DNA from 2 places in the Desmospora activa DSM 45169 genome. Region 2 is predicted to be linked to the other one. Evidence: riboswitches for the same ligand, from Rfam matches in the RefSeq annotation. Region 2 holds a riboswitch; the other holds the start of a gene.
What was found. Region 2 has a riboswitch for thiamine pyrophosphate ahead of C8J48_RS10090 (thiamine phosphate synthase). Riboswitches for the same ligand answer to the same signal wherever they lie in the genome.
Positions count from the first base shown of each region.

Region 1: another riboswitch for thiamine pyrophosphate. It lies ahead of thiC (phosphomethylpyrimidine synthase ThiC); the one in region 2 lies ahead of C8J48_RS10090 (thiamine phosphate synthase).

Region 1 is NZ_PZZP01000001.1:2,506,969-2,512,248, reverse strand. It holds gene C8J48_RS12075 (LysR family transcriptional regulator) at 1-595, opposite strand, end outside; gene C8J48_RS12070 (NAD(P)H oxidoreductase) at 718-1,302, shown strand; gene thiC (phosphomethylpyrimidine synthase ThiC) at 1,546-3,294, opposite strand; TPP riboswitch at 3,507-3,617, opposite strand; gene C8J48_RS12060 (ABC transporter ATP-binding protein) at 3,845-4,654, shown strand; gene C8J48_RS12055 (M28 family peptidase) at 4,943-5,280, shown strand, end outside.
Region 2 is NZ_PZZP01000001.1:2,071,946-2,077,225, forward strand. It holds gene thiO (glycine oxidase ThiO) at 1-1,080, opposite strand, end outside; gene C8J48_RS10090 (thiamine phosphate synthase) at 1,098-1,754, opposite strand; TPP riboswitch at 1,752-1,853, opposite strand; gene C8J48_RS10095 (2Fe-2S iron-sulfur cluster-binding protein) at 1,921-2,220, opposite strand; gene C8J48_RS10100 (COG2426 family protein) at 2,361-2,846, opposite strand; gene C8J48_RS10105 (DedA family protein) at 2,957-3,568, opposite strand; gene C8J48_RS10110 (NADH-quinone oxidoreductase subunit D) at 3,839-4,984, opposite strand; gene C8J48_RS10115 (isochorismatase family protein) at 4,996-5,280, opposite strand, start outside.

The DNA of each region.
Region 1 (5,280 bases), 440 kb from region 2:
GATTTTCAAAAATCGAGCGCCAACTACATGCTTGCTCCATATACAGCATGGTTCGGTCTTTTATCGCCGTTCCGTTTTTCGCCGATTGCACCAATACAAGCTTCTCCTCTTTTAACTTTTTGACGGTTAATTCTTTGGGAGACCATGGGGAGGTTTCAACCAAGATGGCAAGATCGATATCCCCTTTGCTCAATTGAGCCGATACATCGGGATAATCGAGTGATTTTAAAATTAGCTCTACCTTGGGGTAGTCTTTCATAAATGTTGAGATTACAGTAGGAATCCAGTGGATCATCGCTGATTCGGAAGCGCCGACGGTTAGTTGGCCGGAGGGTTCATCGGTATCATCGATCGTTTCTTTCGATTTTGAATAAAGTTGGATGATGTCCACAGCATAAGGGAGAAAACGCTTACCGGTTTGTGTTAAGGTGATATTTTTCCCAAAGCGATCAAACAAAGGAGTACCCAGTTCTTTTTCCAGCTCTTTGATGTGAGTCGTGATGGAAGATTGGGCATACCCCAGTTCCTCTGCCGCCTTTTTAAATCCACCAACATCGACAATGGTGCGAAAAGTGATCAGGTGACGGAGTTCCATGTTATCATCCCTTTTACTATCGTTTTTATTGAACTGTATATTCAATAATATCTATTTTACTGAACTCAAGCGTCATCATACACTATAGATATACTTGATTCAAGAACATGGAGGGGAACAACATGAATGTCCTTACCGTTGTTACACATCCCAGGAAAAACTCTTTAACCTTTGCCGTGGCGGATCGATTTGTACAAGGTTTAAAAGATGCCGGGCACGAGACGGAAGTATTCGATTTGTACCGTAGTGGCTTTAATCCCGTATTGTGGGAAGCGGATGAACCGAATTGGTCAGCTGATCAGCAGCAATTTTCAGTAGAAGTAGAAGAAGAGATGAAACGATTGCAGCGGCATGAAGCGTTGGCTTTTATTTTTCCGTTGTGGTGGTGGAGCATGCCGGCGATGTTAAAGGGGTATATCGACCGTGTTTGGAACTATGGTTTTGCATATGGTCCCAATAAGCTCCACCATCGATCGGTATTGTGGTTGAGCTTGGCAGGCGCTCCGATTGAACGTTTTGAGAAGCGGCAATACGATGAGATGATCTCCCATTATTTTAATGTGGGTTTAGCCCATTATTGTGGCATCCCCCGTTCCAGCGTTGAACTTTTTTATGAGACGATTAAGCCAAATCCGGTACTGATAGAAAAAATGCTTACCCAGGCTTATCAACTAGGATTGCATTATGCCGATCGAGACTGGGACTAAATCGGCATCAATTTACGGGTAGTTATCCTCTATTGGGTGTGCTCTCTCGAAATATTAAAAGTTGACGCCTGTAAATACAGACGTCAACGTGATATCTATGACTAATATCGGTAATTGTGATAAAGGTTGTATCTATGCCTATTGTGGGGGAGGATGGAGTGTGGGACTTATAACATAAATTTATAATGCTCTCTAGATATGGCGGATTTAAAAAAGGAGCCTCATAGGCTCCGTTAAAAATATTTATCGATAAATTTGTGCACCGCTCTGCTTAAATTCTTCCGCTTTTTCCTGTAAGCCCTGTTCGAGTGCCTCGCGGGTATCCAACCCCCGTTCCGCTGCATATTCTCGAATATCTTGCGTGATGCGCATCGAGCAAAATTTCGGTCCGCACATGGAGCAGAAATGAGCGGTTTTGGCCGGTTCGGCGGGAAGGGTTTCATCATGATATTGGCGGGCGCGGATGGGGTCCAACGACAGATTGAACTGATCTTCCCAGCGAAATTCAAACCGCGCTTTGGAGAGGGCGTCGTCCCACTGTTTGGCCTGAGGGTGACCTTTGGCCAGATCAGCAGCATGGGCGGCGATTTTGTAGGTGATTACGCCTTCTTTTACATCATCCCGGTTGGGCAGGCCCAGATGCTCCTTGGGCGTTACATAGCAGAGCATAGCGGTGCCGTGCCAGCCGATTAGCGCCGCCCCGATGGCAGAGGTGATATGGTCATAGCCGGGGGCGATATCCGTTGTCAGCGGTCCCAAGGTGTAGAAAGGCGCTTCACGGCATACTTTTTGCTGAATGTCGACGTTTTCTTTGATCTGATGCAGGGGGACGTGACCGGGCCCTTCCACCATTACCTGGACATCGTGTTTCCAGGCGATCGCGGTCAGCTCGCCCAAGGTTTCCAGCTCGGCAAATTGTGCCTCATCATTGGCGTCGGCGATGGACCCCGGTCGTAGACCGTCACCTAAGGAGAAGGCAATGTCATAGGTACGCATAATTTCGCAAATTTCCTCAAAATGCGTGTATAGAAAGCTTTCCTGGTGGTGAGCTAAACACCAGGCGGCCATGATCGATCCACCGCGGGAGACGATTCCCGTCAATCGGTTAGCGGTTAAGGGAATGTGGTGCAGTCGGACCCCGGCGTGGATAGTAAAATAATCCACCCCTTGTTCCGCCTGTTCGATCAGGGTGTCGCGATAGATTTCCCAGGTGAGTTTTTCCGGTTCTCCGTTCACTTTTTCCAAGGCTTGATACAGCGGAACCGTGCCGACAGGAACGGGACTGTTGCGAATCACCCACTCCCGGGTAGTATGGATATCCTTGCCGGTGGAGAGATCCATGATTGTGTCCGCTCCCCAGCGAGTGGCCCACATCATTTTCTCCACTTCTTCTTCAATGGAGGAAGAGACGGCGGAATTGCCGATATTGGCGTTGATTTTTACGTGAAAATGCTTGCCGATCACCATTGGCTCACTTTCGGGGTGATTGATGTTGGAGGGTAGGATGGCTCGGCCGGCGGCGATTTCACTGCGGACAAATTCCGGGGAAACCCCTTCGCGGATAGCGGCAAACTCCATCTCAGGGGTGATGATGCCTTGTCGTGCATAATGGAGTTGCGTCACATTATGGCCGGTTTTCGCTCGCAGGGGACGGCGGCGTAATTTTGGATATTCCGGGGTGTGATCGCGATCGGAGCGGCGGCCGTTGTCGATCGGCTTTACCGGTCGTCCTTCTGTCTCCTCCACGTCACTGCGTTCGTGGATCCAGCGAGAGCGTAAGCGTGTCAGTCCTGCAGTCACATCGATGTCCATATCCGGGTCGGTGTGGGGACCACTGCTGTCATAGACGCGTAGGGGTGCGTTGTCCTCGTTTCCAAAGCGGCCTTGGGTCGGGGAAAGGTGAATCTCCCGCATCGGTACCCGGATATCCTCCCGTGATCCGGTTTGATACACCTTGTGGCTGTTGGGAAAATGATGATGGATCGGTTGCATGGTTAATCCTCCTCACTTTGTTGGCAACCCCACCAACAGCAAGAGGGTCAGACGGGGGCGGTGATACTGCAATCAATAAAAAAAGCCGTACGGCAGCGTACGGCTCCTTTGCTATGAACGAACCCACCGGTGATGGTGAGCCTTTGCGTCGAATCTTCACCGCCCTCTTGTTTGAGGTTCGGTCCGAATTCGACATTCCGCTCAAGATCATACAAAGGATACTTTCCATTTCCTACGCTGGCATTACCCAGATCAGGTTTAACGGTCGGCGTTGATTACCCGCCCTCTCAGCCTGGCTCCTCCAAGCTCCCGTTTGTATGAGGTTGCTTGCCCAACAACTTATCATATCCGGATGACATTGGCAACGGAAAAATTGAATTTTTTTTATGTGATCACCGCAACTTTTTGTCGATTCCATCTGTCTATAAAAAGGATAATCACAACCAAAGTTGTCACCGTTTCCGGCAGAAACCGGGGTTGTGCCTTTCCATTACTCCTATAGATAGGGTATGCTGGTGATAGCGGATGGGTTGGAAAGGATGATGGTTTCTTGCGCATTGAATGGTCTCATGTGAACAAAGTGTTTTATGGAAAAGAAGAGGGCGATCGTTTTTCCTACCAACGCCAAGCGCAGACCGGACTGCTGGACTTCACAGCTTCCCTAAAACAGGGAGTGACTGTCATACTGGGACCGGAAGGCTCCGGCAAGAGCACACTGCTGCGGGTGACTGCGGCGGCGGCTGTCCCGGATGACGGAAGGATCACCTACCAAACCCACCGCAGTGAAGTTCATGTATGGTCAAAAAGCATCGCTGCCATGGGCAGTGCTTCCCCGATGGAAGCACTGCGACAGCGTATCGGTTATGTCCCCCAGCGAAAACGGTTGAATCATGACACCCCCTTGGATGAGTCTCTTCTGTATCTGGCTCAATCCTATCAGCTTCCACAACCGAAAAAACGTGCCGCGGAGCTGATTGCCCGGTGGGGGTTGGCTGGTGTTCGAAAACAGCCGTTAAATGAATTGTCTCGGGATGTGGCAGCCCGTTACATAATCGCTCGCAGTCTGATCAGCGAACCACCCATTTGGTTGCTGGACGAACCTGCCCATGGATTGGATGATTGGGGCTGGCAATTGTTTATGCAGGAATTGACTCGCCGTCGTCAACACGGGATTACTGTACTGGCTACCAACGATTTGGAGCTGGCAGAAGCGGCGGACCACCTTCTCTTGATGGAAGCGGGATCTTGCCGCCGGATTGGCCCACGCAAAATTTTAACCGCCGGTGTTCCTGACGGTACGGTTGCTTCCTGGTACCGAACGATGCAAACTTTTTCAAAGGTAAAAACCCGGTCTCCATAGTTTCCTCCATCCACGACTCACTGGTATGCTTAACACTATCCAGTGATGTGTGAACCCTACGCAAATGAATGGATAAGTCCTTCCGGTCGACAATTCTCATGAAATCATGGTCTCTGGTCCCCCGCCATCGACGGCGGGTTTTTTTGATCTTATGCGATTGCTTACCTAAATTCCTTCTTGTCCACTTCCAAAAGCATCGCTATAATTATGATCGCAAACTAGTCATCAGATAATTTTAAATGTTATCCAAATGATTGGTTCGCCACATTGATCTTGGGGAGGGTCACGATGGGGAAGCGTTTTTTGCCATTATTGTTAACGATCGTTTTGGTGTGGGGCGGACTTGTGGTGGGATTATCCGCTGCGGCGGCAGAAGCAGCACCGCATTCTGCTTATGATGAAAAAATCGTTGCCCGCTTTGATTCCGGGCGTGCATTGGATCACATCCGCCATCTGAGTGTCGATATCGGGCCACGGGTGACAGGCACTGATGCGGAAAAGGAATCGTCTCGCTATATTCAACAACTGTTGAAGCGATACGGATACGAGGTGGAGATACAGGAATTTGATATCCCGGATCGTCTGGAGGGAAGTTTAACCGTCGATCTTGAGGGTGAGCGGGAACT
Region 2 (5,280 bases):
CTCCGGCACCTTTTCCCCCAAAATCCAAGCAGCCATCCCTTCGCCGGTGGCAGGCGCCAGCAAAATGCCGTTCCGAAAGTGACCGCCGGCGACAAATACATTGTTCCAAGCGGACAACGGCCCCAACACCGGCAACCCATCCGCTGTTCGTGGACGGAAGCCGGACCAGGCGTCAATCCATTCCGCCTCTTTTAGAGCGGGAACGAGGCGAATCGCTTCCTGCAACAGCCATGCCGCCCCTGCTGCCGTTACCCCAGGACGGGTATCTCCCGGCTTTTCCGTCGCCCCTACCAACACGCGCCCATCCCGTTTGGGCACGAGATAAACGCCTTCTGACCCGAACAATGTCCGTTGAAACAAGGGTCGTTGTGGACGCAAGGCGATTGACTCCCCCTTGACAGGAGAGACAGAAAGTGACATCCCCAGGCGGGAAAGAAGCGAGGAAAGCCAAACCCCACCACTCAACACCAACATTTCACCATAAAAGGTACCGCGATTGGTCTCTACCGCCGTTGCCCGCCTTCCTTTTGTCACTACATCATGCACATCCACACCTTCTTCAATCGATCCGCCGTTCACGCGAACCCCCTGTGCCAGTGCTTGGACCAGACGGGGAGCCAGCACCTGTCCGTCACCGGAAATGTGTAATCCGCCCAACCATTCGCGAGACAAAGAAGGTTCCGACAGCGACAGGGCTTCCCCTTCAATCCAAGAAGCATTTAACCCGTAGCGATGCTGCCAATTTTCCCGTTCCTGTAGTGCTTTTACTTCCTCCTCCGTCCGTGCCAAACGGAGAATCCCTTCTTCCCGCAGCTCAATATCCAAACCCGTCTGCTCCAGCAAACGGTGCTGCCACAGAGGATACCGTTCTCGGCTTTGTAAACAGAGATCCAACATGGGACCGGGAAACGACATTTCCACCTGGGCTCCCAGCATTCCCGCCGCTGCCGATGAGGCATGAGCCCCAATACGATCCCGTTCCAACACGGTTACCTCTGTCCCTTTTTCCGCCAACGCGTAGGCGATCGCACACCCGATTACCCCGCCGCCGACAATGATTACATCCGCTGTTTGCGTCATATCGGATTTCGCTCCTTTTAGGTCCAATGTCGCACCAACGCCTCCCGCATTCTTCGAGCGGTCTCGCCCGGATCATGAGCATCCATGATCGCTGATATCACCGCCACTCCAGCACACCCTGTCGAGCCCAATTCTGCCAAGCGCCTTTCCTCCACACCGCCGATCGCGATAACTGGGATGGTAACGCCGTTAACCACTTTGCGCAGAGCGGCTACACCTTGCGGCGGCAACCCTGGCTTTGACTGCGAGTCATAGACATGACCAAAAAAGAGATACGCCGCCCCTGCCGTCTCCTTGACTTGGGCCGATGCAACGGAATGAACCGAAACACCCACCGCCCGCGAATGATCTTTGACAAAAGGGGCCGATTCCGGCAAATGCAAGCCAACATTAAACGTTTTGGCTACCTCAGGCATGCCATTGATTACTAACTGGTGGGAAAGTGTGCTCGTTATCGACAGCAACTTTTCTGCCCATTGTGTTACCGTCTTCGCTGTGCTTCCCTTTAATCGCAGATGAATATGATCCAGATAAGAATGTGCTTCTTGACACACCTCTACCACCTGTTCCAATGAGTACGGATGCCCAACAACCAAGTGGAGTTGGGGCCGTTGACGGTTAACCACATGAGAAAGCCGGTATCCATGGGGATACCGGCGAAAATGCTCAATCATACGGTTTCCCCACTTTCTTACGCTGGTATGAACCAGGTCAAGTTCAAAGGGTTGGGAGCAAGCCCCCTCTCAGCACATGGTGCACCCCTAGTGGAGTAAGATCAGGTATGTGATTTGTCTCCATTGTAGCAATGGATTCGAGATTCCGTCAAACGGCAAATTCACTTTAATATAAGCGAGGTTGCGGCACTTCTACCGTAACATCACCAAACACAAACGATTGACAAGCCAAGCGATACCCTTTTTCCACCTGTTCGTCTCCCAGGCGGAGCTCCTCCCGGTCGCCCATTTCGCTTAAATGTTCCGCTCCTTCCACTACGCGGACACGACAAGTTCCACATCGGCCGGAAGTACAGTTAAAAGGAATCATCACCGAACGGGAAACCGCTTCAAACAGCAAGTTGTCCCCTTCTCCCACTTCCAGGGAATGCTCTTCTTTTCCAACGATGATGTGTACCTTTGGCATGGTTTGATTCCTCCTTTTTTCTCTTATCTAAGGCTCTTCGCTTTCAAAAACCCTTCCACCCTCTTGATAATCAACATGTCTCAATCTCTTTTTGGCTTGTCCATCATTGCCATGGGCGAAACACCCATGGTTTTTTCTTTCTACATCCAACCAAACCAGGAAGCCAAGTAATGGCTCAACGTGGCAAACATCAGGCCGGAAACAATCGTTCCCCCTGCGATTGAACCAACTGAAACCCAGAAGGGCACACGGAAGAAAGACGCTGCAAAACAGGCGGTATACGCACCCGTACCCGGCATCGGTATGGCCACAAACAGAAACAGTCCCAACGGCGCCCCAAATTTGCGAATCGAACCGCCTTTTTCCACCGCATTTTTCTGAATGCGGTCAAAATAACGGCGATAGCGCGGAGACTGTTTGTATAGCCACTTCATCAACGGTTCAAAAAAGTAGAGCAAAGGGATAATCGGGATCAGATTGCCGAGGATCCCAAACAAAAGAGCTTGATGATACGGCAGGCCGATCACGGTTGCATAAGGAATCGCCCCCCTTAGCTCGACAAAAGGGGTGCCCGCCAATATTAATACTTGCAATTCCTTAGGGAACCAAGCCAACCATTCGGTCATCTCGACTGATTTCTCCTCTCCAGAACAAAGAAGCAGTGATGAGCATGGTTGTTCTTATAGGATATGGTCACAAACCAGGGTCTGTTATGGGTATGTTCCTCGATTGTGACCTATTTTCGGATGAACAGGTGTGAGTATTGTGAGACAATGTGGCGCACGATCCAAACGGTGCCGATTGCCAACATCATCCACAGCAGCATCACTCCGTAATGATGGACCATTTCGATCATTTTTCCCCACTTGGCACCAACGAAAAAACCGACTCCGATGAAGGTGGTACACCAGGTGAACGCCCCGCTATAAGCATATAGGGCAAATTGATTTATCGATAGTTGGGAAATACCAGCAATATAAGCAGTCACATGACGGACCCCGGGAATAAAGTAACCAAAAAACAAAACCCAGCTGCCGTATTTGCGAAAGAGAAGCCGGGCCTGTATTAAACGCCTACGGGTAATCCATACCTTATTCCCATAGCGATTAAAAAAAGGATAGCCTAACCGCTTCCCCAACCAATAGCTGACTGAAATCCCGCACATGGAACCTGCCCATGCACTAAAAAACGTCAGAGCTAGATTTAATTGCCCCACAGAGGCCAGATAACCGACAAAGGTCATCATAATCTCATCCGGCAAAGGTAATCCGACGATTCCCAACGCCAAAAAGAGAAAGATACCCAGGTATCCGTATTGCCAAATGATTTCCAACATCGTCTGTTCCATCACTCAGCCCCGCTCCATCCTTCACGCCCAATAAGATTAGAATATCATAACTACCCTTCAGCCAAAAGGGATACCGCTTGAGGAAACTTACCAATCGGGATCGCCTTAACACTTAACACCTCTATCAATTAGGATCTCCCTATTTAAGTATATGTACACACTTGGAAAAGCTGCATAAAAAAAACTTCCCCACTCAGGGGGAGAGGCTGCTAACAAACGTATCCCACGCTGGTTGGGATGGTAATCCGTCTTTAGCTTGAGTAGTCCAACTCATGCATCCACATCACCCAACACAATATCAACAGCACCGAGAATGGCGATCAGATTAGCCACGTTTTCCCCTTGCAGCAAATGGGGCAAGATTTGAAGGTTACTAAAGGAGGGTCGCTTCCAGTGGATACGCCACGGTTTATCTTTTCCTTTGCTGACCAGATGGACACCCAATTCACCCCGGGGATTTTCTACGGCCACATATACTTCCCCTTCCGGTGGGCGTAACACACGGGGAACTTTGGCCATAACCGCACCTTCATTCGGAATCTGCTCCAGCGCTTGTTCTACAATGGCGAGCGACTGAACGATCTCTTCCATGCGCAGGTTAAACCGGGTGTAACAATCGCCGTCTGTACCGACAGGAACATCAAATTCAAAGCGATCATAGAGTGAATAGGATTGATCTTTGCGTAAATCCCGTTTTACCCCGGTACAGCGAAGACTAGGACCGGATAACCCATATTGAATCGCTGTCGCCGCATCATAGCGACCGATTCCTTTTACCCGCGACAGAAAAATCTCATTGCCACTGACGAGATTGTGATATTCATCCAACTTTCCTCTTAGATAACCCACCAACTCCCGCGCTTGATCCAACCATCCTTCCGGCGCATCCCACTTGACTCCGCCGACACGCATATAGTTGTAGGTGAGCCGTGCCCCACACAGTTCATTGAACAGTTCCACAATTTTTTCCCGATCGCGAAAGGCATACAAAAACGGACTCATCGCCCCGATATCCAACAGATAGGTGCCAAACCAGACCAGATGACTAGCCACCCGGTTTAATTCCGTCACAATCACCCGTAGGTATTCCGCTCGCTCCGGCACTTCCACGCCCATTAACGTCTCTACCGCCAAGACCACGGCGTGATTGTTGTTCATCGCATTTACATAATCCATGCGGTCGGTATAAGGGATAATCTGTGTATAAGGCAGGTCTTCAGCCAACTTTTCCGTTCCCCGGTGCAAATATCCGATTACCGGTGTCGCTTCCCGAATGATTTCCCCGTCAATCTTTAAGACAAGTCGAAAAACACCATGGGTGCTCGGGTGCTGTGGGCCCACATTGAGCAGCATCTCTTCCGTTCGCAACGATCCACCCCTCCCAGTTTTCAAGCCTCTGTCTGTTGTTGTAATCATCAAAACACACCTTAAGACTGAATCCCCGCCACCACATCGATGCCGTTTTGACGCATATGGGATAAAAACACAACATCCAACAGATCCCCGTCATGGGGAAGTGCCCCGATCTGCTTTGCCGCCGCAACCGGAAGATCATAGGTGCGAACATGCGAGCGGGATACGATCACTCGCGCCTGCACATTGTCTTGATTGGCCAACAATCGAATCCCCATCGCATTTTGATAGATACAGAGATCCGTACAATCTCCCACCACGACGAAAGTAACCGGCTCTGTTAACACCCGTCGCAAAAA